One region of the Mesorhizobium sp. M1403 genome, then DNA from elsewhere that is predicted to be linked to it. Evidence: predicted binding sites of a transcription regulator. Region 1 holds the regulator's gene; the other holds the start of a gene.
The links. The regulator HrcA, encoded in region 1, represses chaperone genes, less so after heat shock. The targets are predictions, from matches to a motif close to GTTAGCACTCNCNNNNNGNGAGTGCTAAC.
Positions count from the first base shown of each region.

Region 2: the regulator HrcA is predicted to act here: its motif matches at 6,009-6,037, upstream of NKH01_RS21395 (co-chaperone GroES).

Region 1 is NZ_JAMYKY010000026.1:2,111-17,307, reverse strand. Features, by position in the region: gene NKH01_RS28485 (flavin-containing monooxygenase) at 1-889, shown strand, start outside; gene NKH01_RS28480 (metallothionein) at 1,005-1,241, opposite strand; gene NKH01_RS28475 (complex I NDUFA9 subunit family protein) at 1,325-2,362, opposite strand; gene NKH01_RS28470 (YraN family protein) at 2,579-2,956, opposite strand; gene rsmI (16S rRNA (cytidine(1402)-2'-O)-methyltransferase) at 2,949-3,875, opposite strand; gene NKH01_RS28460 (hypothetical protein) at 4,051-4,233, shown strand; gene NKH01_RS28455 (hypothetical protein) at 4,241-4,429, shown strand; gene NKH01_RS28450 (hypothetical protein) at 4,449-4,904, opposite strand; gene hemW (radical SAM family heme chaperone HemW) at 5,372-6,535, opposite strand; gene rdgB (RdgB/HAM1 family non-canonical purine NTP pyrophosphatase) at 6,532-7,194, opposite strand; gene NKH01_RS28435 (VOC family protein) at 7,194-7,604, opposite strand; gene rph (ribonuclease PH) at 7,639-8,355, opposite strand; gene hrcA (heat-inducible transcriptional repressor HrcA) at 8,488-9,600, shown strand; gene NKH01_RS28420 (hypothetical protein) at 9,634-9,831, shown strand; gene NKH01_RS28415 (PQQ-dependent sugar dehydrogenase) at 9,933-11,288, shown strand; gene NKH01_RS28410 (LysE family translocator) at 11,376-11,993, shown strand; gene cysK (cysteine synthase A) at 12,159-13,139, shown strand; gene NKH01_RS28400 (glutathione S-transferase family protein) at 13,587-14,210, shown strand; gene NKH01_RS28395 (RNA polymerase sigma factor) at 14,226-15,197, opposite strand, start outside.
Region 2 is NZ_JAMYKY010000014.1:40,576-55,772, forward strand. Features, by position in the region: gene NKH01_RS21370 (DUF1254 domain-containing protein) at 1-197, opposite strand, end outside; gene NKH01_RS21375 (DUF1214 domain-containing protein) at 190-774, opposite strand; gene NKH01_RS21380 (transglycosylase domain-containing protein) at 872-3,031, opposite strand; gene NKH01_RS21385 (hypothetical protein) at 3,655-3,816, opposite strand; gene groL (chaperonin GroEL) at 3,899-5,518, opposite strand; gene NKH01_RS21395 (co-chaperone GroES) at 5,620-5,958, opposite strand; gene NKH01_RS21400 (hypothetical protein) at 6,202-6,474, shown strand; gene NKH01_RS21405 (DUF1488 family protein) at 6,471-6,737, shown strand; gene NKH01_RS21410 (hypothetical protein) at 6,734-6,958, opposite strand; gene NKH01_RS21415 (hypothetical protein) at 7,003-7,251, opposite strand; gene NKH01_RS21420 (DUF3168 domain-containing protein) at 7,486-7,896, shown strand; gene NKH01_RS21425 (hypothetical protein) at 8,295-8,594, shown strand; gene NKH01_RS21430 (response regulator transcription factor) at 8,659-9,324, shown strand; gene NKH01_RS21435 (ATP-binding protein) at 9,335-10,747, shown strand; gene NKH01_RS21440 (RT0821/Lpp0805 family surface protein) at 10,857-11,291, shown strand; gene ccmI (c-type cytochrome biogenesis protein CcmI) at 11,411-12,547, shown strand; gene ccmE (cytochrome c maturation protein CcmE) at 12,551-12,994, shown strand; gene NKH01_RS21455 (heme lyase CcmF/NrfE family subunit) at 13,066-15,054, shown strand; gene NKH01_RS21460 (cytochrome c-type biogenesis protein) at 15,051-15,197, shown strand, end outside.

The DNA of each region.
Region 1 (15,197 bases):
GGCTCGTGGCGTGCTTCTGGCGCGCAATGTGGTGATCGCCACCGGCGACCAGAACCGACAGGTCCGGCCACCAGGGTCGGCGGACTTGCCGGCGGCAGTTCGCCAAGTCGATTCTTCGGCTTATCGCAACCCGGCCGAGTTCGAGAATGGCGCGGTGCTGGTGGTCGGCAGCGGCCAGTCGGGCGGCCAGATCGCCGAGGATCTGGCGGTGGCCGGACGTGCGGTCTTTTTGGCGACCAGCCGCAACGGCCGTTGGGTGCGGCGCTACCGCGGGGGCAACATACTTAAATGGCTGACGCTGTCCGGTTTTCTCGACGTTCCGCGCAAGGAACTCGTCCTCCCCTCCGGCAAGCTGCAGGCCCGCGCGCTGGTCGGCGCGACCCATACAATCAGCCTGCAATCGCTGAGTGCACAGGGCGTGGTGCTGCTCGGCCGCTTCAGGGGCGTGGAGAATGGCAGCCTCGTCTTCGGCGACGAACTCGACGACCATATGCGATTTGCCGACGAGGTTTCGGCGAATGCCAAGCGCCTGGTCGACGAGTACATTGAGCGCGCCGGCCTCGATGCGCCCCTGGCCGAGGATGATCCAGCCGAGACGGTTGCCCCGCGCTTGCCCGATCCTCCGATCCGCTCCCTCGACTGGACGGCGAGCGGCATCAGATCAGTGATCTGGTGCACGGGTTTCACCGGCGATTTCTCATGGGTCCGGCTTCCTGGCGCGCTCGATGTGGCCGGCCAGCCCGTCCACGAGGATGGCGTCGGCGCTGTTCCAGGTCTCTTTTTCGCCGGCCTCGATTTCGGGTCGACACGGAAATCGGGCACCATACCGGCCATTCCAGAGGAGGTGGCTGGCATTGTGGAGCGACTTGTCCAGGTGCGGCGGCCTTGACCTCGGCGCGTCTGGACCTCGGCTGGTCGTCGTCGGGCTGACAGCACTGGCCATATAGGGATGAGCCGGCGCAGTCATTCGGAATGGTCGCCCTGGAGACGCCAAAGGAGGTGCATCAAGGCGCGCGATCGGTCAGCGCGCTCGCACCTTCCTCAGCGGCGCAATGTGCGCAGCAGTAGATGATGTCATCCTGTTCGACGCCATGTCCGATGATCCGGCATCCGCAATGCGGACACGTCGGAGCAAGTTTCTGGACCGCGCATTCGAAGCTGTCGAATGTGTAGGTCTCCTCGGCCATCGTCACTTTGAAAGCCTTGTCGTAGTCATTCCCGCATTGATCGCATCTGGCCATAGTTCTTTTCCTTCTTTAATTGGCTTCAAGCTCGACCAACCTGTCGCGCGGCGATAGGTTCCCGCCAGGATCAGGGGGCCGTCCTAAGGCGGAGACGAGCGCGAGCCTACGCCTCGGCGCTGTTCGATCACGCGGATCACCTCGTCGATATCCCGCGGCTCGATGTCGAGTTCCTTCAGGCCCGGCGCGTCAATTGCTGCCACATTATCCTGACGCATAAGATCGATCTGGTTGCGCGTTATGGGGGCAGCCGGGAGGAGTTCCGCGACGCCAGCCAAGGCGTTCCATACAGCAAACGGCACCGGCATCAGCTTTACGTGCGTATCGAGCTGTCGGGCGATCTCCCGAAGCAGTTCCTTATAGGTATAGATACGCGGGCCACCGAATTCGAATATGGGTGAACCCTTGTGGCTTCGCCCGTCGATCAGCCTGCTCACTGCTTCCGCGACGTCGGCCACATAGACCGGCTGAAGCCGTGTGCCACCATCGCCGAACAGCGGATAGACCGGCAGGAGGCGTATCAGCCTCACAATGGTCGTGAGGAAAGCGTCGTCAGGTCCTGTCATGACGGCGGGACGCACAATGAAAGCGCCGGGAAATGCGTTTCCCACGGCAACTTCTCCGCGCCCACGTGCCCTTATATAATTCGAATCCGATTGAGGATCGGAGCCGATCCCTGAAATCTGGACGAACTGATCGATCTCGACCTTGCGCGACACGGCAGCGAGATCGGCCGCGGCTTTCACATGGACGCGTTCAAAGGTCTGGACGCCCTGCTCGACGTAAAGACTGATAGCATTCACGACCGCCTGTGATCCGGTAATGGCCGACCCAATCGAGGACGCATCCAATATATCCGCCTCGACTGCTTCGGGCATCCTTGTAATCGAGGAAAAGACCAGGGCCACGCGAGCCGGATGGCGAGATGCGGCGCGCACCGTGAAACCCCTTTCCAGGAGCCGCGTCACGATCCTGCGCCCGAGAAAGCCAGTTCCGCCGAACACGGTGACGATCCGTTCCTGGTTGAGATCGTCAGGATCCATTTGCCTCGCCATCCCTTGTCCTCGCACGCCTGCCACGAGGACTGCCCTGATCGGCATTTGAACCAGCCCGTCGAACATCAGGACGGTTGGAGAACAACGCAGGAACGCTTTTGTTCCAGTCAGTGCTGGGCGGAGACCAGGTCGACAAACCGATCGATTGAGCGAATCCAGGTGAGCGTCGGCACATGATCCAGGCAGCAAATGGCGCTACTTGCTTGTTCCCATCGACGAGACGACAGGCAATCGAATCTGAACCGGAGATCGCGGCAAAACCGACCCCACTTCGGGAATGACCTAGTTCCCCCCGTAAAAAACGTTCTCGACATGCACCGGCCAGCGCCACGGCAATACCGCCACCATGTCGAAGCGCACCGATAATTTTCCGTAGTCGGATTGGCGCGACAGCCAGAAATCGGCCGCGCCTTCGATGCGGCGCTCCGATTCGCGGCCGACGGCCTCCATCGCCTCGATCAGCGTACGGCGTGCCTTGACCTCGACGATCAGCACCAAATCGCCACGCCGCGCGATCAGGTCGATCTCGCCAAACCTGGTACGGTGGCGGCGGGCAAGAATCCGGTAGCCCTTCAGCATCAGCGCCGCCGCCGCCAGCCATTCACCGTGATGGCCGCGCCGGTAGGCCTTTTGCCGGCTGGCGCTTGGCCGTTCAGCCATCGCCGTCTCCGCCGGCCCCGTCTCTTCCGGCATTCCTGAGGTCGAGCAGCCGTCGGTAGAGCGTCTGTTTTTGGCCACCCGTCATCTTGGCGGCTTCCGCCGCCGCCTTGGAGGCCGGCATCTCGGCGGCCAGCGAAAGCAGCAGCCGGTCGATGTCTTCAGGCTCATCAGCGACCGCATCGGCCGGGCCGACGCAGATGACGATTTCGCCCTTAGGCGTATCGGCTGCCGCGTAATGGCCGGCGAGTGACTGCAGGGTGCCGGTCCGCATCTCCTCGAAAGTCTTGGTCAGCTCGCGGCCGATCGCCGCCTTGCGGGCGCCGCCCAGCACCTCGACCATGGCACTGAGCGTCTCGGCCAGCCGGCGCGGCGATTCGAAGAAGATCAACGTTGCCGGCACCGCCTTCAGCGCTTCCAGCCGCGTCAGCCGCTGGCCGGTCTTCACCGGCAGGAAGCCGGCAAACAGAAAGGCGTCCGAAGGCAGGCCGGATGCCGTCAGAGCGGCAAGTGGCGCCGACGGTCCGGGGATCGGCACGACACGAATGCCGCGTTCCAGCGCCTCGCCAACCAGCCGGTAGCCGGGATCGGAGATGAGCGGTGTGCCGGCATCAGAGATCAGCGCTACGCTCTGCCCGGCCAGCAGTGCCGCGATCAGCTTCGGCCCGGCCTCGGCGGCATTGTGCTCGTGATAGGCGGTGGTGCGGCGGCGGATGCCGTAGCGGTCGAGCAGGACGCGCGAAACACGCGTGTCCTCGCAGGCGACGATATCTGCGGCGGCGAGCGTTTCCAGCGCGCGCAGCGTGATGTCGGCGAGATTGCCGATCGGCGTAGCCACCAGATAGAGCGCGGGCTCGAGCGGCCGGGCGGCGATCTCGGTCTGCCCGACCACATAACTGCGTTTGGCCAATTCGCCGGTCACCTGCACAACTCCGTTCGACCCTGTTTGGCACGGCTCACGCCTGGTTGCAAAAGCCTGGGTTGCAAACGCCCGGTTCCAAACGGGGTCCCGACGTGAACCGGCCGCCATGCCTTTGCCATAGTAGGGAACGAAACCGTTGCCGGCGAATTTTAACCCTGATCTCGGGAGGAGCAGGATGGACAGCCTGACGATACAGGACGTTTTCGAACCCTATTATGCCGGCCGCAAGCGCTTCGCCGCGCCAGGCGACAAGAGCCTGCGTGGCAACGCGGATGGCGAGGCCAGGAAACCGCTCGCACGCCAGCCATTGGCCGAGAGCAAGCCCGTAACCGAAACCGACAGCACGACGGAGCACTGACCGGACGATGCCCAATCGCTTCGATATTTTCATCACCCGTCTCGAAACAAAAAGCGCCCGCGATGGCGCAGCATCACATCCCACAGGCGACCAGCATTCTGCCCCGCGCGACAAGAGCGAGATCAAGCAGACCCGCTCCGGAGAAGCGCATGCCGAGAAGGACCGCGGCAAGCGTCGTTTCAAGCACGACGCTTAGCCGGGCACTTCGTCCTTCGCTAGGCCGCGATCGATCTCGCCTTGCGGATAGCTTCGGCATTTGGCCGAGGTGCGGCTTTCGAGGCCTTCACCGTTCTATCGATCTTATAGATCAGACCATCCTCAATATCGACATCACCTAAAAACCCTCCCCGAAAACGATGAAGGGGTTGAGCTTCGCTGTGGTAGCTAAATAAAGGAATATTATTGATAAAATGGTTTGTTGTGTTTGTAACCGTTACCTTATCTAGCCGAACCGGAGAGTTAATGGCCGATCTTATTCTGTCAACAAACTTGATAATCGTGGTGGGTCCATACGTTTGAACGTCGGGTGTAGCAATAAAGAGCTGCCAATCAGCAGAGTCTTGTAAACATAACCAAGCCGCGATTGATATGGGAAGCCCAGCTTTTTCCAAAGCGTGTACGAGGTTGCGACCGCCGTCGATATCAAAGTCTACCAATGGTGTCTTAGCCATGAGAGCACTCCTGTACCTCTTTGGACTACCGCGCGAACCATGTCCGTGGCCTCTACCTGCGACCAGGCTTTATACCTCGAATTGATGTTCCATGCCCGTACGGTCGCCCAGTTTGCGCGAAATGCCGGACGAACCTGTTCTTCAGCGTTCAGGTGACCATCCAACTGGGCCAGCCTAACCAATTTTACAAGATCGTGGCCGTCCCTATAAAAGTCTTCGACCAACTTTTTGTCGGGGACGTCGTTGGCTCGAAAGAGGGTAGATATCTTGGCCTTCAGCGCACATTCAACTGAAATCCCTGCAATATGGTAAGCTACATCATAGCGACCATTTGCAAGTAATGTGGACGCACTTCGTCCAAGCTCTCTTGACCGTGCCTTCCATTCGTCTCGTGTCATTTTCGCCCCTAAGACACGATCTGGATCTTAGTACCGAATAAGCTCGTTACAACTCCCTTCGAGGATTTACTACCGGGCCAGATCCGCCACGACCGCATCGAGCACGATCATGCCGGCCGGCGTGGCGCGCAGGCGGGTATTGCCGATCGGCGCCACCAGGCCTTCGTGCTGCAGCACCGACAGCCGTGCCGTCGACAGGCCGCGCCCTGAGAAGGCCTCGTAGCGGGAAAGGTCGATGCCTTCCGCCAGCCTTAGCCCCATCAGCAGGAACTCGTCGGCTTCGTCCGATCGCGTCAGGATCTCGCCGCCGGTGACGCCATGGCCCTTGGCCTCGACCAGATTGGCCCAGGTCTCCGGCATTTTCTCGGCGATTGTCACCACGCGCCGCCCGCTCTCGACGAAACGGCCATGCGCGCCGGGACCGACGCCGACATATTCGCCATAGCGCCAGTAGGTGAGATTGTGCCGGCTTTCGGCGCCGGGTCTGGCGTGGTTGGAAATCTCGTAGGCCGGCAGTCCGTGCGCGGCGGTGATCTCCTGCGTCAACGCATAGAGATCGGCGGCAACATCATTGTCTGGAATGATGAATTTCCTTGCTGCATGCAGTGCATGGAACGGCGTGCCTTCCTCGATAGTCAGTTGGTACAGCGACAGATGGTCGGCGGCGTGGCCGATCGCCTGCTCGAGTTCCGTCTGCCACGCTTCAGGCGTCTGGTCCGGCCGCGCGTAGATCAGGTCGAACGACAGCCGTGGGAAAATCTCGCGCGCCAGGCCGATCGCATGCAGGGCCTCATCGACATTGTGCAAACGGCCGAGAAAGCGCAGATCCTTGTCGTTCAGCGCCTGCACGCCAAGCGACACCCGGTTAACGCCCGCCGCGCGATAGCCGCGAAAGCGCTCGGCCTCGACCGAGGAAGGATTGGCCTCCAGCGTCACCTCGATGCCATCTGGTACCGTCCAGTTCTTCGCCACGGCATCCAGCACCGCCGCCACGGTCTGCGGCTTCATCAGCGACGGCGTACCGCCACCGAGAAAGATGCTTGTCACCTCGCGCGGCCCGGTGCGGCCGCGCATGGTCGCCAGCTCGGCCTCGAAGGCGCGCGCAAAACGCTCCTGGTCGACCGGCTGGTGGCGGACATGGCTGTTGAAGTCGCAATAGGGGCACTTGGCCGCGCAGAACGGCCAGTGGATGTAGACGCCGAAACCCGGGCTGCGGTCGAGCAGCATAGTCATGCGGCGGCCAATCGGGCTTGCGCGAATTTCTGGAAGGCGCGGGCGCGGTGCGACAACGCTGTCGGCTGGCCGGGCTTCCAGCCATGTTTTTCCTCAGCGGTCATCTCGCCGAAAGTCTTTTCGAACCCGTTGGGCAAGAACACCGGGTCGTAGCCGAAGCCGAGTTCGCCGCGCGGCGGCCATACCAGCGTACCCTCGACCTCGCCGCGAAAATATTCAGCTTGGCCGTCGGGAAAGGCCAGGCAGATGACCGCGACAAAGCGGCCCTTGCGCTGAGCAGGCGCGATCGCGCCAACTTCCTGCAAGGCCACTTCCGTGCGCTGCATGGCCATGCCGAAGTCGCGGGGGCCGTCCGGCGTCTCGGCCCAGTTGGCAGTGTAGACGCCGGGTGCGCCGTCGAGCGCATCGACACATAGGCCGGAATCGTCCGACAGCGCCGGCAATCCAGTGGCCTTGGCAGCGGCCAAGGCTTTTATGAGGGCGTTCTCCTCGAAAGTGGTGCCGGTCTCGTCCGGTTCCGGCAGGCCGTACTCCTTGGCCGACTTCGCTTCTATGCCGAACGGCGCCATCAGATCGGCGAATTCGCGCAATTTGCCGGCATTGTGGCTTGCGACGACGATCTTATGCCCATCAAGCGAATGAACAGTTGGCGAATGCATCAGATGCCCCAAATTCTTGGCTCGGCGAATTCGATCGAATTGCCCGAGGGGTCGCGAATATAGATCGAGCGGCCGCCTTGCGGCCACTCGAACTCGCTTTCGATGGCGATGCTCTTTGCTTCCAGGTGCGCTTTCCAGCGCACGATCTCGTCGGCGCTTGCGGCGAAACAGAGATGGCCCTCGCCGACCGCGCCATGCGGCGGCACCGGCAGCCTGGCATCGGACGCCGGCGGCACTTTGGTCGCCTCGGCATTGAAGATAAGCAGCACGCCGTCGCCGCAGCGGAAGAAGAGATGCCTGCCGTCGACCCTGCCGAGCGGATCGAGCCCGAGGACGCCCGAATAGAACTGTTCCGCGGCAGCAAGATCCGTCACGTAGAGTGCTGATTCCAGGATTGCGGAAGGGGTCACAGGATTATCAATCCTCATCGTCATAAACTGAAGATCAGTCCACCGCCATCTGCTGCAGGCTGACCAGGCGCTGAATGCCCTTCTTGGCCAGCCCCATCAAGGCCGCGAACTGCTCTTCCGAGAACGGCTCGCCCTCGGCCGTGCCCTGGATCTCGACGATGCCGCCCTTGCCGGTCATGACGAAATTGGCGTCGGTTCCGGCCGAGGAATCCTCGATATAGTCAAGGTCGATGACCGGCTGACCATCATGGATGCCGCAGGAGATCGCCGCAACGTGATCCTTCAGCACCTTGCCCAGGCTCGCCATTTGGCGGGCTTCCATCCAGCGCAGGCAATCGTAAAGCGCCACCCAGCCGCCGGTGATCGAAGCGGTGCGCGTGCCGCCATCGGCCTGGATCACATCACAGTCGACGGTGATCTGCTGCTCGCCGAGCGCCTGCAGATCGACCACGGCGCGCAGGGAGCGGCCGATCAGCCGCTGGATCTCCAGCGTGCGGCCGCCTTGTTTGCCGGCCGAAGCCTCGCGGCGCATGCGCTCGCCGGTCGAACGCGGCAGCATGCCGTATTCCGCCGTCACCCAGCCCTTACCGGAGTTGCGCATCCAACCCGGCACCTTTTCCTCCAGGCTGGCCGTGCACAGCACATGCGTGTCGCCGAACTTCACCAGGCACGAGCCTTCCGCATGCTTGGAGACGCCGCGCTCGAAGGAGATGGGGCGCATTTCGTCGAACTGGCGTTTGGAAGGGCGCATTCAGGCTTCTTTCTTTCTTCGGGATCTTGGCCGGCTTGTAGCCGCACGGGGCGTGAGGCGCAAAGGAAAATGGACCGGTTGCGCCGACGCCGCGGAAGTCTATATCTTCGGGCCGGAGGTTTTTGGCTCGAAATGACCAAGGCAGTCGATCCCGGTTCGCAATCGCACGTGCTCCCGTCGCACGCGCTGCAATCGCCCGCGCTTCAATCGCTCGACATGCGTTCGCGCGACATCTTCCGGCGCATCGTCGATTCTTATCTGAGGGATGGCGAGCCGGTCGGCTCGCGCAGCCTGTCGCGCATCCTGCCGTCGTCGCTATCGCCGGCCACCATCCGCAACGTGATGAGCGACCTCGAGCATCTCGGCCTGATCTATGCGCCGCATATTTCGGCCGGCCGTCTGCCGACCCAGGCTGGCCTGCGCTTCTTCGTCGATGCGTTCATGGAACTCGGTGACCTCTCCGACGAGGAGCGCCGCACCATCGAGGCGCAGGTGCGCGCCTCCGGCTCGGGCGCGACGCTGGAGCATATGCTGACCGAGGCCAGCCAGATGCTGTCCGGCATGTCGCGCGGCGCCGGCCTCGTGCTCGCCGCCAAGAACGAGGTGGCGCTGAAGCACATCGAATTCATCCAGCTCGAGCCGACCAAGGCGTTGGCCGTGCTGGTCTCGCAGAACGGCGACGTCGAAAATCGCGTCGTCGATCTGCCCGCCGGCATCACCGTCTCGCAATTGCACGAAGCCTCCAATTTCCTCAACGCCCATATTCGCGGCCGCACCCTGGCCGAAGCGCGGGTCGAGATCGCCCGCATCAAGGAAGAGACCAGGGCAGCCCTCGATACGCTTTCACAGGATCTGGTCGAGAAGGGCCTGGCGGTCTGGGCAGGCGCCGAAAGCGGGGTGCCTGGGCGGCTTATCGTGCGCGGCCGCGCCAATCTCCTGGAAAACGTCACTGCCCAGGCCGACATCGAATTGCTGCGGCATCTCTTCGAGGATCTCGAAACCCAGGACGGACTGATCCAGCTCCTCGACCTCGCCGAGGAGGGCCCGGGCGTGCGCATCTTCATCGGTTCGGAAAACAAGCTGTTTTCTCTGTCGGGCTCATCACTGGTGGTGGCACCCTATCGCGACAAGGACGCCCGCGTCGTCGGTGCGCTCGGCGTCATCGGGCCGACGCGGCTGAATTATGCGCGCATAGTACCGATGGTCGACTATACCGCGCAGCTGATTTCGCGCATGCTGCGCTAGGAGCCGCCGCGGCCTGCCGCAAGGAGAAAAAGAATGGCGCTGGAATCGTTCAAGGCCCAGATCAGCCTGCTGCTCGAAGAAATGATCAACCAGCCAGAGGATCAGCACGAGGTGCAAGAGCAGTTGCGCGAGAAGCTGCAAGAGATGCGGGCCATGGGCTTGCCGCTGCCGGCCGATCTGGTCGCGCTGGAAAAGCGCCTCGACGACGATTTCTACGCCGCCGGCAAGTGAATCGGGGTTCGGCTTCAAATCCTCGTGTGCTGGACGGCCGCTTGGAACGACCAATGCCTCATCCTGTTTGCCCTTTTCGAGGCGAATCCCGGAGGACGTTGATGATCCGATCTGGCGGCTTTGCGGCCATTGCCGCTGCTCTCCTTGTTGCGACACCGGCAGCCGCCCAGCAGGCGGATCAGAAGGTGCTCAAAGGCGAAGCCGCTTTTGGCGATTGGCACGCCGACAGGCCTGGCACCCGCCGCCTGATCGGGCCGCAAGACATGCCGCCAGCCGATCCCGCCCAATCCGCGTCGAACGGCGCCGGCGTGGCGGAACGGCCCGAAAGGGCCAAGCCAGATTTGCCGCCGGGCTTTTCGGCCGAACTGATCGCATCCGGCATCGTCAATCCGCGCGTCGTGCGCGTCGCTCCGAATGGCGACCTGTTCGTTGCCAACAGCCATGCCGACCAGATACGTGTCTATCGTCTCGCCGAGGGCAGCGCCAAGCCCATCGAGAAAGCGATCTTCGCCAAGGGGCTCAGTTATCCCTACGGCATCGCCTTCTATCCGCCAGGAGACAAGCCGCAATGGGTCTATGTCGCAAACAGCGACAGCATCGTCCGCTTTCCTTATCGCGACGGTGACCTGAAGGCATCCGGTAAACCAGAAACCATTGTCGCCAAAATCCCGTCGGGCGGTCACACGACCCGCGACATCGCCTTCTCGCCGGACGGCAAGACGCTTTATCTGTCGGTTGGCTCCGCCTCGAACGTCGCCGAGGACATAGGCAAGGAGCCGGATAGCGGCCTCGACGCCTGGGCCAAATCAAAGCCGCTCGGGGCGGCCTGGGGCTCCGAGGACGGCCGTGCCGATGTGCTCGCCTTCGATCCGGATGGGAAAAATCCCCGAACTGTCGCCACCGGCCTGCGCAACTGTACGGGCATGACCGTGCAGCCCGCCACCGGCGCATTGTGGTGCGTCGTCAATGAGCGCGACGAACTCGGCGACAATGTGCCGTTCGAATTTGCAACTGTAGTCAAGGACGGCGGATTCTATGGTTGGCCTTGGTACTACATCGGCAATCACGAGGATCCGCGCCATCAGGGCGAGCGGCCCGACCTAGCCGGCAAGGCCACTGTCCCGGACGTACTGATGCAGGCGCATTCGGCGCCGATGAATATAGCCTTCTACGACGGCAACAACTTCCCGGCGGATTATCAGGGTGACGCCTTCGTCACCATGCATGGTTCGTGGAATCGTGGCGCCAGGACCGGCTACAAGGTGGTGAGGCTCAAATTCAGGGATGGCAAGCCGACCGGCGAATATGAGGACTTCATGACCGGCTTCGTTATCTCGAACGACGCCGTCTGGGGCCGCCCGGTCGGTGTCGCGATGGCCAAGGACGGCTCGCTGATCGTCACCGAGGACGGCAACGGCACCATCTGGCGCGTTACCTACGAAGACGGCCGCTCTTGAACGGCGGTGTCGCCTGCTGCGCTGGCGCAATCGAATCCGGGCCGAGGGAATTCACCCAACTTCCACATTGTGCGACAAGAGCGAATCATGACGCTCACCGGGTTCCTCGCCTATAGTGCTGCCCTCGGCATCGCCGCAGCCATCCCCGGCCCCGGCGTCACCGCACTCGTTGCGCGTGCGCTGGGTTCCGGCTTCCGCTCGTCGCTGGCCATGTCCTTCGGGCTGATGCTCGGCGACCTGACGTATCTCACGGCCGTGGTGCTCGGCCTCGCTTTCGTCGCACAGACCTTTGGCATGATCTTTCTGGTCATCAAATGGCTGGGCGTCGCCTACCTCGCTTTTCTTGGCTGGCGTTTCTGGACGAACGGCATCACGCCCGAGACGGTGGAGGCGAAGAAAGGCAAGGGCGGCTTGGCATCCAGCTTTGTAGCCGGTCTCGCCGTCACGCTCGGCAATCCGAAGACGATGATCTTCTATCTAGCCATCACCCCGACCATCGTCGATCTGAAGACGATCACGCTGGCCGATTACGGCATCCTAGTCGCGCTCACGATCGTCGTCCTGCTTGTGGTGCTGGTGCCTTATCTGGCGCTCGCGGCCAAAGCGCGCTGGTTCCTGAAGTCGCCGCGGGCGCTGAGGGCACTCAACCGCACCGCCGCCGGTTTCATGATCGGGGCGGCGGCAGCTATCGCCGCCCGCCAATAGACCTCTTTCGCCAAGCCGGCCAGGAATTGTCACGCCTTTCCAAGGCGAGGGCATTCGGCACGAACTTCACTCGGATATTTTCGATCGACAGCCTATCTTGCGCGGCGGATGGCTCTATCTTATGCCCGCCCGACTCTTGCCGCTTGACCTCTGGGAGGAAAATCAATGAACAAGCCCGCCACCCCCACACACGTGCCCGGCCGCGGCCGCATCTACAATTCGATCACCGAGACGATCGGCGACACGCCGTTGGTGCGGCTCGACAAATTCGCCAGGGAGAAGGGTGTCGTCGCCAATCTGCTGGCCAAGCTCGAATTCTTCAACCCGATCGCCTCGGTCAAGGACCGCATCGGCGTGTCGATGATCGAGGCACTGGAGGCTTCTGGGAGGATTACGCCCGGCAAGACCACGCTTATCGAGCCGACCTCGGGCAATACCGGCATCGCGCTCGCCTTTGCCGCCGCCGCCAAAGGCTACAAGCTGATCCTGACGATGCCGGAAACCATGTCGGTCGAGCGCCGCAAAATGCTGGCGCTGCTCGGCGCCGAGCTGGTGCTGACCGAAGGGCCGAAAGGCATGAAGGGCGCCATCGCCAAGGCCGACGAGCTGGCCGCGACGCTGCCCGATGCCGTCATTCCGCAACAATTCGAGAACCCGGCCAATCCGGAAATCCATCGCCGCACCACAGCCGAGGAAATCTGGAACGACACCCATGGCGAAGTCGATATCTTCGTTGCCGGCATTGGAACCGGCGGCACCATCACCGGCGTCGGCCAGGTGCTGAAGAAGCGCAAGCCCTCGGTGCATGTCGTCGCCGTCGAGCCGGAGGCCTCGCCGGTACTGTCCGGCGGCCAACCCGGCCCGCACAAGATCCAGGGCATTGGCGCCGGCTTCGCACCAAAAATCCTCGACACGACGATCTACGACGAGATCGTCAAGGTCTCGAACGAGGATTCGGTCGCCAATGCACGGCTCGTCGCCCGTCTCGAAGGTGTACCGGTCGGCATCTCGTCGGGTGCCGCCCTGCAGGCGGCGATCGTCGTCGGCTCGCGGCCGGAGAACAAGGGCAAGAACCTCGTCGTCGTCATCCCCTCCTTCGCCGAGCGCTATCTCTCCACGATCCTATTCGAGGGATTGGGTGCTTAGAGTCTGGACACCTCGTCATCCCAGGGCGGAGCGAACGCGAAGCGGAGCGCAGACCCTGGGATCCATTCCGTGACCGTGGCCAACGAATACCGCGGTGCAGAAAACGAAAGCCGTTGCAACATCGACAGCATGCACGCTGTCTTCCGACATCTAAAGGCTCTGCACCGTCGCGACGCTCGGAAGTTGCGGCATGGATCCCAGGGTCTGCGCCGCGTCGCTTCGCTCCTTGCTCCGCCCTGGGATGACGAAGTGGAGGGGTGTTTCAGCTAATCTCGAAGGTTTGTACTGTGCTAGTTCACCTAAGGGGCAGCAGGCTCCAACGCGTGCGCCGAGGACCCAGATAACAGCGCTGGACTGCTGAAAAACCACCTGTGGCGAGCGTCGTTCGCTTGAGCGGCGAGTCACTTCCATATCAAATCGTCGCTGCACCGGCAGGTGGAGGACTTCATGTACAAGCTCTATACGCGTGCCAATACCGGCGGCTTTGTCGTCGAGGCGGCGCTTGCTTTAGCGGGAGTGCCTTTCGACCAGATCGATGTTCCAAAAGGCCGACCCAACCAGGCCTTCCTCGACATCAATCCCTTGAACCAGGTCCCGGTCCTGGTCTTGCCGGACGGGCATTCGATGACCGAGTCGGCGGCAATCTGCATCCTGCTCGCCGAACGCTATCCGGAAGCAGCTCTAGCGCCGGCAGCGAACACACCTGACCGTGCCGACTTCCTGCGCTGGATGTTTTTCATGTCCTCCGTCATCTATTCGGCTGACCTGCGGTTCTTCTACGCTCATCGCTACACGACAGATCCCGGCGGCGTGGAAGCCGTCAAACAGGCGGCGGTCTCGGAAATGGATCGCGGCTTCGCCATTCTCGATGCCGCCCTCGAAGGCCGCGACTGGCTGGTCGGCGAACGGCTCTCGCTGGCCGACATCTATCTCGTCATGTTGGTGGCCTGGCATCCGGAGGTTGCGAAGGTTCCGACCACTTGGCCGAATATCGAACGCCTGTGGGCCAAATTGCGGGAGCATCGGGTGATAAAGAGGCTGAATGCTTCCCACGACATGTGGCCGGCCTAAGCACTCCGCCTTGTCTCAGTGTCTTTCCGCGCGCCCGAGCCCTGCCCGTCGTTCCTGCAGGAACCGGCGCACGGCCGGATCGCGTTCGAGGCCGATAGCCCGGTCATAGGCCTCGCTCGCTTGCGGAACTTTGCCGAGTCTGGCCAGCAGGCCCGCGCGGGCGGCCCAGTAAGGTTGATAGTCATACAGCCGCTTGTCGCCGCTGAGTTGATCAAGGGCGCCCAATCCTGCCGAAACACCTTCGGCCTCGGCAATGGCCACCGCGCGGTTGATCGACACCACCGGCGAGCCGGCGATCACCGACAGCGCGTCATAGAGCTCCTTGATCGCGACCCAGTCGGTAGATCCGGTCAGCCGCCTTGTCGCATGGGCTGACTGCACGGCGGCCTCGAGCTGGTAGCGGCCGACCACGCCCTTGGCCGCCGCGCGCCCGAGCAGCGCCTCCGCTTCGTCGATCATTGTATCGTCCCACAGTGCAAGATCCTGCTCGGCCAGCGGCACATAGTCGCCTGCCGCATTGCGCCGCGCTGCGCGCCGCGCTTCGGCGAACAGCATCAGCGCCAGCAGGCCGAGTGCTTCCGGCTCATCCGGCATCAGCGAGGCGACCAGCCGGCCGAGCCAGATGCCTTCGGTCGCGAGATTGCGCCGCTGCGCTTCGGTGCCGGCGGGGTCGGACCAGCCTTCGGCAAACGCCGCGTAGATCGCTTCCAGAACGGTGCCCAGCCGCTCGCCGAGTTCGGCCCGCTCCGGCACGCGGAACGGAATGCCGGTCTCGCGGATGCGGGCCTTGGCGCGCACCAGGCGCTGGCTCATCGTGGCCGGCGAGACAAGAAAGGCCGAGGCGATGGTCGCTGCGTCGAAGCCCAGAACCGTCTGCAGGATCATCGGCGCGCGGATACCGGCCTCGATCGCCGGATGAGCGCAAGCAAACATCAGCCTGAGCCGCTCGTCCGGCAGGTCTTCGTCGGCCATGCGTGCCTCCATCTC
Region 2 (15,197 bases), on a different contig from region 1:
AGCGGATCGACCGATTTCACCACCGGCGCGCCGCCGGCTTCCGCGTCGAGCCTGGTCATCTTGTAGAGATCCGAAGCCATGGCCAATCGCGACCAGGCGTCGCGTTCGGAAAACTCGGGGACGAGCAGCAGCACGATGATGTGCACGATGCCGGCGCCAAGCAGGCCGAGCAGCACGGCATGCAGCAGGCTACGCATTGCAGCCGACCTTCTGGATCTGCGGCAGCGTGACGTCCGAGAGGCCGGTGCTGCTGGCGATCGGCGTGTCGTAGAACGTGAGCACGAAGTACATCCCACCGGCGCCGCTGGTCAGCAGCCAGTTATCAGGCGCCGGGCGGCTGCCGACGGAAATGATCACCGAATTGTCGGCCTGGCGCAGCACTTGATAGGACTGCAGCGCAGCCGGCCTCGGCTTGCCGGTCTCGATCAAGCCAAGCGACCGATCTGCGGCATAGAGGGTCCAGAACCGGGCCGTGGGAAAGCCGCCCGCAATCTTGTAGGCACATTGCCGCTTGAGCTGCTCGCCGCCGGAATCGCGCTCGGCGACAAAAGACAGTCCTTCCGCCTGTCCGAGCGCCAGCACGCCTTCGCGCGCCACGCGGGCCTTCGAATAGGGATTCGCCGTCGGCGTGCCGATATCGGGGAAGGCGGTCCATTGGCCGATCCTGATGGCGCCGACGCCGTCCTGCAGCTTCAGTGCATACCAGACGCTGCCGCCACCGCCGACGACGGCGATGGCAAGCGAAAGCAGTGTCAGGAAGGCATTCTTGAGCATGAGGAGCCGGGGAACCGAAGGCCGGGGACTGAAAGACTGTCGCTCGGGATATCGCGGTGCGGGGGCTTGTGGCAAGCCGCCCTGTGGAATTGACCGCTCACAGCGCCGAGAGGGTCTCCGGTGCAGCGGGCGCGTCGAGCACGGGTGCCGCCTGGAACAGCTTGGTCAGTTCCTTCAGGGTCTGGGTGGTCCGGCTGGACAGCACCGGCGGACGCTCGGCGGCGGCATCGGCTGCTGCCTGTTCGGCGCTCTTCTTTTCCGCTTCCTCGGCCTTGGCAGCGATTTCGGCATCGACGAAGGGGTGATCGAGGCCGGGGATCGGTCTGAGGTCGATATTCTGGTGCGCATAGAGCATCAGGCGCTGCCACACCATGGCCGGCAGCGTGCCGCCGGTCATCTTGTTGGTCGCGGTGAAGTCGTCATTGCCGAGCCAGACGGCGGCCGTGTAGTTGCCGGTAAAGCCGACAAACCAGGCATCACGATAGGACTGGGTCGTGCCGGTCTTGCCGGCGATAACGATGTTTGGAAGGGCCGCGCGCCGGGCCGTGCCGATCACTGGAACCGCTGCCAGCATGGTGTTCATGTACTTGAGCGCCTGCTCCGACAGCACCCGGTGCGGCGGCGCCGCATCCTTGGCGAAGTCGTAGACAACCTCGCCGGTGCGGGTGAAGAGTTGGCTGACGCCATGCCGGGTTCCGGCAAAGCCGTTCTGGGCGAACACGCTGTAGCCCGTCGCCTGGTCCATCACGGTCATGCCCGATGTGCCGAGCACCATGGTCTTGTGTGATTCCAGCGGTGACTCGACGCCCATCGCCTCGGCCATCGCCTTGATCGGCTTGATACCGAGATAATCCTTGGCAAGCCGCACGGGCACGGTGTTGATCGATTTGGCCATCGCCGTGATCAGCGTGACGTTGCCGGCCGACCCGCCATTGTAATTGTGGGGCGACCAGCTGCCCCAGGAGATCGGTCCGCCGGAAACCACCGAATCCGGCGTGAAGCCATGCTCCATCGCCGTTGCATAGACATAAGGTTTGAAAGAGGAGCCGGTTTGGCGAAGCGCCTTGGTGGCGCGGTTGAACTGGCTGGCGCCGTAGTCGCGGCCGCCGACGATCGCCCTGACCGCGCCGTTGGTCTCGATGACGACGATCGCGCCCTCGGTGACGTTGTATTCCTTGCCGAACTGGCGGAGGTGGAATTCCATCGATTCTTCGGCCGCCTTCTGGATGTTGGCGTCGAAGGTGGTGTGGGCGACGAGCGAGTGCTGGCCGCTTTTGGCGGCGATTTTCTTGACCTCTTCGAAGGCCCAATCGAGATAATAGTCGGGGCTTTTCTGCTCGCCGCGATCAACGATTTCGGCCGGGTGTAATCTTGCCTGTAGCACCTGGCCTTCGGTCATGAAGCCGGAATCGACCAGGTTGGACAGCACGACATTGGCGCGCGCCCGGGCGGCGGGCAGGTTTATGTGCGGCGCATATTTGGTCGGTGCCTTGAACAGGCCGGCCAGCATCGCCGCCTCGGCAAGGTTCAGGTCCTTGACGCTCTTGCCGAAATAGAAATCTGCCGCCGCCTCGATGCCGAAGGTGCCGCCGCCCATATAGGCGCGGTCGAGGTAAAGCTGCAGGATTTCCTTCTTCGACAGATTGGCTTCGAGCCATAGCGACAGGAAGGCTTCCTTGATCTTGCGCTCGAATGTCCGCTCATTGGTCAAGAACAGGTTCTTGGCCAGCTGCTGGGTGATGCTCGAGCCGCCCTGGACGACGGAATTCGCCCGCACGTTCTCGAATATGGCCCGCGACAGGCCAAGCACGTCGATGCCGTAATGGTCGAAGAAGCGCCGGTCCTCGGTGGCCAGCACCGCCTTGATGACATGGTCGGGCATCTCGTCGACCGGCACCGAATCGCGCTGGATGATGCCGCGCTGGCCGATCTCGTTGCCGTAGCGGTCGAGGAAGGTGACGGCGAAATCGCCCTGCGTGCGCCAGTCGCCGGCGGTTATCTGAAAGGCCGGCAAGGCCAGCGCCAAAAGCACGACGATGCCGCCGGCACCGAGCGTAAACCCTTCACTCAACAGTTCGATCATGCCGCGGCGCCAGCCGCCGACGCGGAAACGCCGCGAGAAGATGGTCGCCGCTTCCCAGAACTGACGCGCCCTGAAGCCGATTTCGTAGACCGAGGAATCGATCCACGCATCCACCGCCAGCAGCCTTGCCGCGATCGGACCTCTTCTCTTGCGTGGTTCCAAAGGACTGGCCATTCCAGGATCCGGCTGCGGCGATGCCGCCAACTGAGAAACCGCATGCCGGCAATTTCAGGGCGGCGCGCCTTGCAAGACTATTCGTCCATTTTGGTGCTGCCGACAAGGGCGATGAAGGTAAGGGCGATGAAGATATAGCGGGCGGTTCGTCGAGGGGAAGACGGCTCCCGCGAGGCGTCAGCGCAGGATGTTGGCTGCCCTGCGCGAGTAGGTGGTGCCGTCGAGTTGGGCTAGCATGAAGGTCGGCACGCGCCAGCGTCGGCAGCAGCGACGCCGACCGGATGCCGTTTGCCGTGCGGAATTCACCCGTTGCCGCTCCATTGCTCAACTTGGGCGGCTCAACCTGGGCGGCTCCACGATGGTCCAGTCGAGCCTGGATTGAACGATCAGGCTTTCCTTCACCTCGTGGTCCGCCACCTCATGGCGCAGAACCAACGGTACGATGACGCCGCCAAGTAGCGGCCCCAGTTGCCGCCGCTCGGAGATAGCTTGACCGCACCATGCAGGCACTGACGGCGCTTGTGCGTTCGGGCAAGAATCGCATTCAGCTGGCGCTGATCAGCGACGAGACGCGATAAGGGTCTGGTGCCGCGCTTGCGCGGGGTGCCGAGGATTGGCAATCGTCACATGGGACGCTTGTCCGCGATCTTTTTCGGGTCGCGGCCTATCGTGCCGGCGTCGGCTTTCCTGTGCTTGTCGGCAAGCCTGCGAATGCGATCGAAGCGGCTTTCCTCTGCCACTTTGGTCTTCGTGGCTGCATTTGGCTTCGGGACGAATGCGATCATGGATCGATCTCCTTGCCGATGGCGCGCGCCGGGGAATATCCCCCGGCGGCTGTCTTTCAGGCTTGTTTCCGGCAGCGGCTGGTCAATAGCCCATGCCGCCGGGCGAAGCAGCGGCTTCCTTGGCTGAAACGTCTGTGATCATGGCCTCAGCAGTGATCAGTAGCGCCGCAATCGAGCCCGCGTCCTGCAGCGCCGTCCGCACCACCTTCGCGGGGTCGACGATGCCGGCCTTGATCATGTCGACATAGACCTCGTTCTGGGCATCGAAGCCCTGATTGTGGTCCTTGCTGTCGGCGAGTTTGCCGACGACAATCGAACCTTCGACGCCGGAATTCTCGGCGATCTGCCGGATCGGCGCTTCGAGCGCTCTCGACACGATCGAAATGCCCGCCGTTACATCGGCATTGGCTCCGGTCAGCCCGTTCAGCACAGCCTTGGCGCGCAGCAACGCGACGCCGCCGCCGGGAACGATGCCTTCCTCGACGGCCGCGCGGGTGGCGTTCAGCGCATCGTCGATGCGGTCCTTCTTTTCCTTGACCTCGGATTCGGTGGCGCCGCCGACGCGGATGACGGCAACGCCGCCCGCCAGCTTGGCGAGACGTTCCTGCAGCTTCTCCTTGTCGTAGTCGGAAGTGGTTTCCTCGATCTGCCCCTTGATCTGCTGGACGCGCGCCTGGATGGTGGCCTTCTCGCCGGCGCCGTCGATGATCGTGGTGGTGTCCTTCTCGATCAGCACGCGCTTGGCGCGGCCGAGCATGTCTATGGTGATGTTCTCCAGCTTGATGCCGAGATCCTCGGAAATCATCTGTCCGGCGGTGAGCACGGCGATGTCTTCCAGCATCGCCTTGCGGCGGTCACCGAAGCCAGGCGCCTTGACGGCCGCGACCTTGAGGCCGCCGCGCAGCTTGTTGACGACCAGCGTCGCCAGCGCTTCGCCCTCGACGTCCTCGGAGATGATCAACAGCGGCCTGCCGCTTTGCACCACGGCCTCGAGGATGGGCAGCAGCGCCTGCAGATTACCGAGCTTCTTTTCATGGATGAGCACGTAAGGCTCCTCCAGCTCGACGCGCATCTTCTCGGCATTGGTGACGAAATAGGGCGAGAGATAGCCGCGGTCGAACTGCATGCCTTCGACGACGTCGAGTTCGGTTTCGGCGGTCTTGGCCTCCTCAACGGTGATGACGCCGTCATTGCCGACCTTGTCCATCGCCTTCGCGATCATGGCACCGACGCTGGTGTCGCCATTGGCGGCAATGGTGCCGACCTGCGCGATCTCGCCTGAGGACTTGACCTTCTTGGCTCGAGCCTGGATTTCCTTGACGACGGCGGTGACGGCAAGGTCGATGCCGCGCTTGAGGTCCATCGGGTTCATGCCGGCGGCAACGAATTTGGCGCCCTCGCGCAGGATGGAAGCGGCAAGCACCGTGGCGGTGGTGGTGCCGTCGCCGGCGAGGTCGTTGGTCTTCGAGGCCACTTCGCGCACCATCTGTGCGCCCATGTTCTCGAACTTGTCGGAAAGTTCGATTTCCTTGGCCACCGTCACCCCGTCCTTGGTGATGCGCGGCGCGCCATAGGCCTTGTCGATGATGACGTTGCGGCCCTTAGGGCCGAGCGTCACCTTGACGGCGTTGTTGAGGATTTCGACACCGCGCAGCATGCGGTCACGCGCGTCGGTGGAAAATTTGATTTCTTTGGCAGACATGATTTTTTCCAGTTCGGTTGGTGTGGCAAGACGCTTGCAGCGCGCCTGAATCAAAGCTTGGAGCATCCTTTGCGCGCCCGGCAGGGCGCGCGGCATTCCAATCAGGCGGCCTTCTTGGTAGCCACGCTCTTGTCGATGATACCCATCTCGCTCTTGTCGATGATGCCCATGATGTCGGCCTCCTTCATGATCACAAGGTCCTCGCCGTCTATCTTGACCTCGGTGCCGGACCATTTGCCGAACAGGATGAGGTCGCCGGCCTTGACGTCGAGCGCCATCAGCACGCCGCTTTCGTCCCGCGCGCCCGGCCCGACGGCGATCACTTCGCCTTCCTGCGGTTTTTCCTTGGCATTGTCGGGGATGATGATGCCGCCCTTGGATTTGGTGTCGCTTTCGGCGCGCCGAATGACGACGCGATCGTGGAGTGGCCGGAATTTCATGGGGACTCTTTCTGGGGCCGGCTTAGGCGGCCGCCCCTCTCTATAGGCGCCTTGGCACTCGATTGATAGGAGTGCCAAAAAATATTCATGGGGCATGTCAAATATTGAATGAATTATTTTGCCTGGCTATCCCTTGGTGTTCGGGCATTGCCGAATATTAATGAAATTGAATTTCTGTCTTTGAACACCTATTTTATGGTGAAGTTCACACTCACGACTTTCGCTGCAAGGGAGATTTTACCGATGGCCGAAGGCAATCAGAACATCATGGAAAAAGCTCAGGCTCGCTTCATGGAAAATCAAAAGAAAACGGCGGAGCGGAACAAGGCAACTGCCGAATATCTCTCGGAGGCCAAGGCCAGGGCGATCAAAACGGCAAGACTGAGGGAATTGCGACTGGCCAAGGAAGAGGCGGATCGCGCGGCGGCAGCTCTGAATCCGGTCGCCCCAAAGAGGAAGCGGGCGCCGCGGACAGTCAAGCAGGCCGTATCCGTATCGAGGGAGGCCAAATCATGAGCCTGACATTTCCCAATCCCAGCCGCAGCTACGACGAGGCAAGCAAACGCATCCGCTTCGTCGGCCATGACGGCATGTTCCAGATTTCCTTCTCTGTCGCAACCGATGCCATCTCCAAAGTGCAGCCGGGAACGGCGGCCTCGGAAGCTACCTATCTGGCGGCCTTCGACACGGCTTCCAGCTCGATCCACGATGTCGCCAGGAATGCCTATGCCCGCACCCGCAGGAGCATATATGTGCTGACTGCGGCCGATTTTCGCTAGATCCGTCGCGATCCGTCCACAAGACGCTTTCTCGGGGCTTCCGGTCCGCCTTCGCCCGCCGCGATGTCATGACTGTTCAGCCGATCGACCATCGCGTGCGCATCGCACGTGTTCATGCCGACCATGGATTGCTGCTTGAGCTCGACAGGCTGGCCGGTGAAGACGTAGAAGACGGTCCAGCTGTGAGGACGTTCCATACGCAGCGCGTAGCGGTTTGCCATCTTGGCATCCTTTAGTTTCCGCCCGATCGATGAATGTCGCTCGGTCAGGCTTGGGCGACGAAGAATATTGCCGCCAGGACAAGCACCGTCCACAAAACGACGAACAGCTTCAGGGCCAGGCTACCGTGCGCCGAGAGCAGCTCCCGAGTGCGGTTGACCAAATTCTTGATGGTCATCGACATGGTCGGCGCCGCAATCGCGACCGGCCGCGCCCTGACCCCAAGCTTTCCGAAAACAGGCAGCAGCGATGGCTCGCGCACGAAAACGACCTCGAATGTTTGGAAACCAGACATCTTCATAGCATCGTTCTTCGAACGCCCTGCACGCCAAATGAATTCGCGTCACCCTCAAGGGCGTCCGTGACGCGAAAGGCCGCGGCGTCGCGGGTTCCAGTAGCAGGGCTTATTCCCGAGATCATGAAGGTTCATAATCCGTATGAGACGCGCTGATTCGCGCTTTGCCGGGATGCCGCCATGCAACGCAGCTACGCAGCAGGGAGGTCGACGCGACGGGCGAGGGGAAAGACAATGACCGCGCCACCCGTCGAATTGCAGAAGGCCATATTCGAGGCAGTGAATGGCGATCCCGATTTATCGGCGGCACTGGGCGACGCAAGATTGTTCGACCGTGCGCCGGAAAATGTTGCGTTTCCCCACATGACCTTCGGCCGCACCAGCGTTTACGACTGGGCTACGGGCACGGAGAACAACGCCGAGCAGTTGCTGACGCTGCATGTCTGGTCGAAGTCCGAGGCCAGCAAGGAAACGCTCGACATCATGGACCTGGTCAGCGCCCGCTTGCGAGATGCGGCACTCTCGCTTGGCGAACATCGCCGCGCCCATCTCAAGCTCGAATTCGCCGAAGCCCGCTACGACGAGGACCTTTCGGCCCATCACGGGCTGCTGCGTTTCCGCGCCATGATCGAGGATGAGGGCTGACCGTCGGGCACTCTCCGTAAGAATCGGGCAATTTTGTTCTTGCTTTGTGCCGGCAGCTATGCTACTAATTTCACTATGGTGCTGATTGGCGCCAACGACCCGCCGCCGAGCGGGTTTTTTTGTTTCAGGTCGGTTCGCCTGAACCTGCCTTCGGTTGCCGGATCGATTGTCCCGGATCGATTGTCGAAGTCGGCGCACACCTGAAGCGATTGCCTTCTCCGCCAAATGATGCCGGTTGTCGGCGAAGGATCGGAGGGCTAGGTTAAACTTTGGCGATTTCGCGAGACGGGCGGCGAAATGGCAATCCGGTAATCTCGCGCTTCAGGGGTGTGGCGGGCATGCATTCGAGCGTTCACCGTTCATATCACGTTCAGCACCAGCGCGTTAGAATGCTGACCATGAACATCCTTTGCTCCCACTTCCGGACCGCGGCACTGGCGCTCTCAGCCGCCGGTCTGCTTGCGTCGCAGGCGATGGCGATCCCCGTTGTCGTGCCCGAGCAGCCCCAACCGGTCGTCCTCGCCGCCTCGGACTGCTATGCGATCGGCCAGCAGGTGGCCGAGCAGAATGGCGGCACCCTGGCCAAGGCCTCGCAGTCGACACGCGGCGGCCAGCCGGTCTGCGTCATCGTCGTGCTGGTTCCGGGCAAAGAAGGGCAGCGTCCGCGTCGCTCGGAGATCGTCGTTCCGCTGAACTGAACCGTGCCGTTTCCCAGTCTGCCGGAATCGGCCTATATCTGAACAGCTTCAACAGGCCTCCCGCATGCGCGTACTCGTCGTCGAAGATGACAAGGATCTCAACCGGCAGATCGGCGACGCGCTGGTCGATGCCGGCTATGTCGTCGATCGCGCTTTCGACGGCGAGGAAGGGCACTTTCTCGGCGACACCGAGCCCTACGATGCCGTCGTGCTCGACATCGGCCTGCCGCAGATGGACGGCATCAGCGTGGTCGAGCGCTGGCGCCGTGGCGGCCGCAAGATGCCGGTGCTGATCCTGACGGCACGCGACCGCTGGAGCGACAAGGTTGCCGGTATCGACGCCGGCGCCGACGACTACGTCACCAAACCCTTCCACATCGAGGAAATCCTGGCCAGGGTGCGGGCCTTGATCCGGCGTGCCGCCGGGCATGCCTCGTCGGAGCTGACCTGCGGACCGCTGCGCCTCGACACCAAGGCCTCCAAGGCCGACGTCGATGGTGTTCCGCTGAAGCTGACCTCGCATGAATTCCGCCTGCTTGCCTATTTGATGCACCATATGGGCGACGTGGTGTCCCGGACCGAGCTGGTCGAGCATCTCTACGACCAGGATTTCGACCGCGATTCAAACACGATCGAGGTCTTTGTCGGACGGCTTCGCAAGAAGATGGGCATCGACATCATCGAAACCGTTCGCGGCATGGGCTACCGCATGCGTAAGCCGGAGGCGTAACGCGGAACCGCTGCCTACAAAACCCGCCGTCTCGAACACGCCGTCGCTGCGGTCATGGCCGCGTTCGCTGGCGTTTCGCGTCATCGCCTTTTCCACGGTCTGGGCGATCCTCACTCTGGTCGTCATCTTCACCTTGATCACCACGCTCTATCGCCAGGCCAGCGAGCGCGGTTTCGACAGCCTGCTCTCGGCGCATCTGTTCAACCTGATCGGCTCGGTCGGCGTTTCCGAAAGCGGCCAGTTGACCGGCGCTCCCGACCTTGGCGATCTGAGGTTCTCGGAGCCGAATTCCGGCTGGTACTGGTCGGTCGAGCCTGCCTCGGAAGGCGTGCACGGTGATCTCCATTCGTCGTCGATGACCAAGGCGATCCCGTCGCCAAGCGTTGCCGAGGTGCCCTTCAATGCCAGCTTCCAGCGCAGCTATTCGGCGGACGGCATCGACGGCGAGGAACTGGAGGTGTTCGAGAGCGAGTTCGTCCTCGATGCGAAAAACCGCGCCGCGCGCTTCCGTGTCATGGGCAACCAGACCGAGCTCGAGCAAGAAATCGCCACCTTCCAGCAGCGCCTTTTGACCTATCTGTCGCTGTTCGGCATCGGCATGATCGCCATCAATGCGATTGCCATCCTGCTCGGCCTGCAGCCGTTGCGCCGGGTCAGGAATGCGCTTGCCATGGTGCGCGAAGGAACCGCGCAACGCCTCGACGGCCGTTTCCCGGCTGAGATCGAGCCGCTTGCAAACGAGACCAATGCGCTGATCGAGAACAACAGGCGTATCGTCGAGCGGTCGCGTACGCAGGTCGGCAACCTCGCGCACTCGCTGAAGACGCCGCTGGCCGTGCTGCTCAACGAGGGGCGGGCGCTGGGTGGTCCCAAGGGCCAGCTGATCGCGGAGCAGGCCGCTTCCATGCAAAAGCAAGTGGATCACTATCTGCAACGTGCCCGCGTCGCCGCGCAGCGCGACAGCGTCGTCTACCGGACGCCGGTGGCGCCGCTGGTCCAGCGCATGGTGCGGGTGCTGCAGAAGCTCAACCCGCAGACGGCGCTGTCGCTCTCGCTGCCGGCCACCGACATCGTCTTTGCCGGCGAACGCGAGGACCTGGAGGAGCTGCTCGGCAATCTGCTCGACAATGCGATGAAGTGGGCAAGAAGCGCGGTCGCCGTTTCCGTCAAGCCCGTCGCCGGCGAGGAAGGCGCAGCCAATCTGTTCGAGATTAGCATCGAGGATGACGGCCCCGGCATTCCCGACGACAAGGCGCGCGAGGTATTGCAGCGCGGACGGCGTCTCGACGAGACAAAACCGGGCAGCGGACTCGGACTTGCCATTGTCGCCGACCTTGTCAACGAGTATGGAGGCGTTCTGGCGCTGGAACGATCCGTCATGAGTGGATTGAAGGCGATGGTTCGTTTGCGGAGCCTTCAGTAATGCTTTTCCAGGCGGCCGGCTGCGGCCAAATTTCCGACAAACATCGACATTATGGCCGCGCCAGCCTGCTGACAGCGCGGCGGTCCAGCTCAAGAAAGCCGGTATTGGCATGAAGATTCGCATCGCGCTCGTTTCCGCTCTGCTCGCCGTCTCCGGCTGCACGACGCTCGGCAAGGGCCCAGCCGTTACGGTGACCCCGGCCGCTACGCCTCCCAGCGGCGCCAAGGTCGGAACGACGATCATCTCCGCCATGGGCGGCGGCCTCGTCGGCGGCTCGATCGGCGCCGGCTTGAGCGAGACCGAGAAGCGCAGCGCGCTCGAGGCGGAATACAAGGCGCTTGAATACACGGCGAGCGGCCAGAAAGTGGCCTGGAAGAGCGACGGTTCGGCCCATCGCGGCGAAGTGGTCGCCGCCCAGCCCTATCGCGTCGGCTCGCAGGACTGCCGCCAATACACCCATACGGTGTTTACCGGCACCGCTGGGGCCACAGCGCGTGGAACCGCTTGTCGCAATGCTGACGGCAGCTGGACGCCGCTGACGTAGCTCGCCCGGGCCGTTGGTACGCCGATCCCGGTCCGGCACTATCGATCGGAGCGGTCCCGCCAAAGCGTCGCAGCACGCTTGTGTTGGCAGGGCAAGGGTCTCGTTCTATTGGAAGAGCCATGCTGTTCTGGGTCATAGCCGCAATCCTGACGCTGGGTGCAAGCCTGGCGGTGCTGCTGCCGCTGGCGGGCGGTTCGAAGAACGCGTCCGCTGCCGGCAATCACGACCTTGAAGTCTATCGCGACCAGCTGGCTGAGCTTGACCGCGATATGGCGCGTGGCCTGATCCAGCCAATGGAGGCCGAAGAGGCACGCACCGAAATCGCCCGCCGCATCCTTCGGCTGAGCAATGCCGGCCAGGCCGACGCGACGGCGACGCAGCCGTCGCGGTCGACAAGACTGGTGGCAACGGCTGCCGTGCTGGTGGTTCCGCTGGTCAGCTGGGGCCTCTATGGCCAGCTCGGCTCACCCGACCTGCCGTCGCAGCCGCTCAGCGAACGCCTGGCCAAGAACCCCGCCGACAGCTCGGTCGACGAACTGATAGCCCGCGCCGAGGCGCACCTGGCGGCCAACCCATCCGATGGCCGCGGCTGGGACGTGCTGGCGCCGATCTATCTGCGCATGCAGCGATACGCCGATGCGGTCACCGCCTATCGCAACGCCATTCGCCTCGACGGCGACAGCGCCGCCCGTCAGGCCGGTCTTGGCGAGGCGATCGCCAATGCGGCCGGCGGCATTGTCTCAGCCGATGCGCAGGCAGCGTTCGAGGCGGCGTTGAAGCTCGATCCGGCCAACCCGAAGGCCACGTTCTATCTCGCCATGGCCATGGCACAGGAAGGCCGCATAGCTGAAGCCACGGCGGCCTGGCAAAAGATGCTCGCCGCCTTACCGCAAGGCTCGCCGTGGCGCGGCGCCGTCGAGCAGGCGCTCGCTGAATCCGCCGCCCGCAACGTCGCTTCGGAGGCGCCCGCGAAAGGGCCGAGCGCCGACGATATCGATGCTGCCTCCTCGATGTCGCCGCAGGACCGGCAAGCCATGATCAGCACCATGGTTGCCGGCCTCGACGAAAAGCTTCGGCAAAATCCGCGCGACGAGGAAGGGTGGATGCAGCTCGTTCGTTCCTATGCTGTGCTGGGCAAGACAGATCAGGCGCGTGACGCACTCAATCGCGGTATCGCCGTCTTTGGCGCGGACAGCGACCAGGCCAGGAAATTCACCGCCTTTGCCGCCTCGCTCGGCGTGACGGCGACGGAGTAGACGATGACGCGCAAGCAGAAACGACTGTCGGTGATCGCTGCGGGGCTGGCCTTCCTCGGGATTGCCACCGGGCTGACCTTCTATGCGCTCGGCCAGAAGGCCTCCTACTTCTACATGCCGGCCGATCTGGCCACCGCCAGCCTTCAGCCGGGCCAGCGTATCAGGCTCGGCGGCCTCGTCGAAAAAGGCACAGTAGAGCGTAGCCAGGGCGCCACCGTCGCGTTTTCGGTGACCGACAACCAGAAGGACGTCAAGGTTACCTATACCGGCATTCTTCCCGACCTTTTCCGGGAAGGGCAGGGCGTGATCACCGAAGGCTCGTTCGGCCCTGACGGAATCTTTGTCGCCGACAGCGTGCTCGCCAAGCATGATGAGACCTATATGCCCAAGGAAGTGGCCGACGGCCTCAAGGCCAAGGGCGTCTGGCAGGAGAGCAAGAGTGACTAGAGAGGTTCCGCAAAAGTGTTCCACGGTTTTGCGGCAAGAACCTGCGGCAAAACCTGGCGAGCGCGGCGACAATGGTTGAAACCGGACATTTCGCCCTGGTCCTGGCGTTTGCGCTGGCCCTGGTGCAGACGGTGGTGCCGCTGTTCGGTGCGCGCACCGGCAACCACAAGATGATGGCCGTCGGCGCACCCGCCGCGCTGACCGGCTTTGCCTTGACAGCGCTGTCCTTCGTGGCGCTGGCGACCGCGTATGCAGGCTCCGACTTTTCGGTGGAGAGCGTCTGGGAGAACTCGCATTCGCTGCAGCCGCTGATCTACAAGATCACCGGCACTTGGGGCAATCACGAAGGTTCGATGCTGCTCTGGGTGCTGATCCTGACCTTCTTCGGCGCGCTTGTCGCCGTCTTCGGCGGCAATCTTCCGGCGACGCTCCGGGCCAATGTGCTTGCGGTGCAGGGAGCGATCGGCGCTACTTTCTTGCTGTTCATCCTGACGACGTCGAACCCGTTCGTCAGGCTCAATCCGGCGCCCATCGAGGGCCGCGATCTCAACCCGATCCTGCAGGATCTCGGCCTCGCCATCCATCCGCCGCTGCTCTATCTCGGCTATGTCGGCTTTTCGATCTGCTTTTCCTTCTCGGTCGCCGCCCTCATCGAGGGCCGCATCGACGCATCGTGGGCGCGCTGGGTGCGGCCGTGGACGCTGGTCGCCTGGATGTTCCTCACCGGCGGCATCGCCATGGGCTCCTACTGGGCCTACTACGAGCTCGGCTGGGGCGGCTTCTGGTTCTGGGATCCCGTCGAGAACGCATCCTTCATGCCGTGGCTGGCGGGCACGGCGCTGCTGCATTCGGCGATCGTCATGGAAAAGCGCTCGGCGCTGAAGATCTGGACGCTGCTGCTGGCGATCCTGACCTTCTCGCTGTCGCTGCTCGGCACCTTCCTGGTGCGCTCCGGCGTGCTGACCTCAGTGCACGCCTTCGCCACCGATCCGACGCGCGGCGTTTTCATCCTCTGCATCCTGACGCTGTTCATTGGCGGCTCGCTGGCGCTGTTTGCCTTGCGCGCCTCCCGGCTGACGGCCGGCGGCCTGTTTCACCCGATCTCGCGCGAAGGCGCGCTGGTCCTCAACAATCTGTTCCTGACCACCGCCACCGCCACCGTGCTGGTCGGCACGCTCTACCCGCTCGTAGTCGAAGCGCTTTCGGCCGACAAGATTTCTGTCGGCGCGCCGTTCTTCAACCTGACATTCGGCCCGCTGATGGTGCCGCTGCTGGTCGTCGTGCCGTTCGGGCCACTGCTCGCCTGGAAGCGCGGCGACATTTTCGCGGTCGCCCAACGCCTGATGGCGGCTTTCGCGGCGGCGCTGCTCGCCGTGCTGGTGACCGCCCTGTTCATCGATGGCGCTTCGGTGTTGGCGGCACTCGGTGTCGGCCTTGCCTTCTGGCTGATCTGCGGCGCGTTCACCGATCTCGCCGTCAAATCCGGCTTCGGCACCGTCGCGCCCGCCACCGTGCTCAGGCGCTTCGCCGGCCTGCCGCGCTCGGTCTTCGGCACAGCGCTTGCGCATCTCGGCCTCGGCCTGACGACGCTCGGCATTGTCGGCACGCTTTGCTTCGGCACCGAAAAAATCCTGTCGATGCATGCCGGCGATACAGTCGAACTGTCCGGCCACACCCTGCGCTTCGAGGGGCTCTACCCGGCCCAGGGGCCTAACTACAGCGAGGATCGCGGCCGCTTCGCCCTGCTTGGCGCTGACGGCAGCATCGCTGGCGAGATCACCTCAGCCAAGCGCTCATACCCGGTGCGCCAGATGACAACGACCGAATCCGGCATCAGCACGATCGGCTTCAGCCAGCTCTATCTCTCGCTTGGCGACGAGGCCAGCGACGGCTCTGTAGTCGTTCGTCTGTGGTGGAAGCCGCTGGTGACGCTGATCTGGGGTGGCGGCCTGGTGATGATGGCGGGTGCGGCGATGTCGCTGCTCGACCGCCGCCTGCGTGTCGGCGCGCCGTCGTCCCGCAAGCCGGCGGGCGCCGTGCCATCGGCGAGCCCGCCATGAGCCAAAGGGTCACGCTGGCCTCGCTGGTCCTCTTGCTGGCGCTGTTGTTCGCCGGCGCCGCGCAGGCGGTCAAGCCCGACGAGGTGCTCGCCGACCCGGCGCTCGAGGCGAGGGCGCGCGCTTTGTCGGAAGGCTTGCGCTGC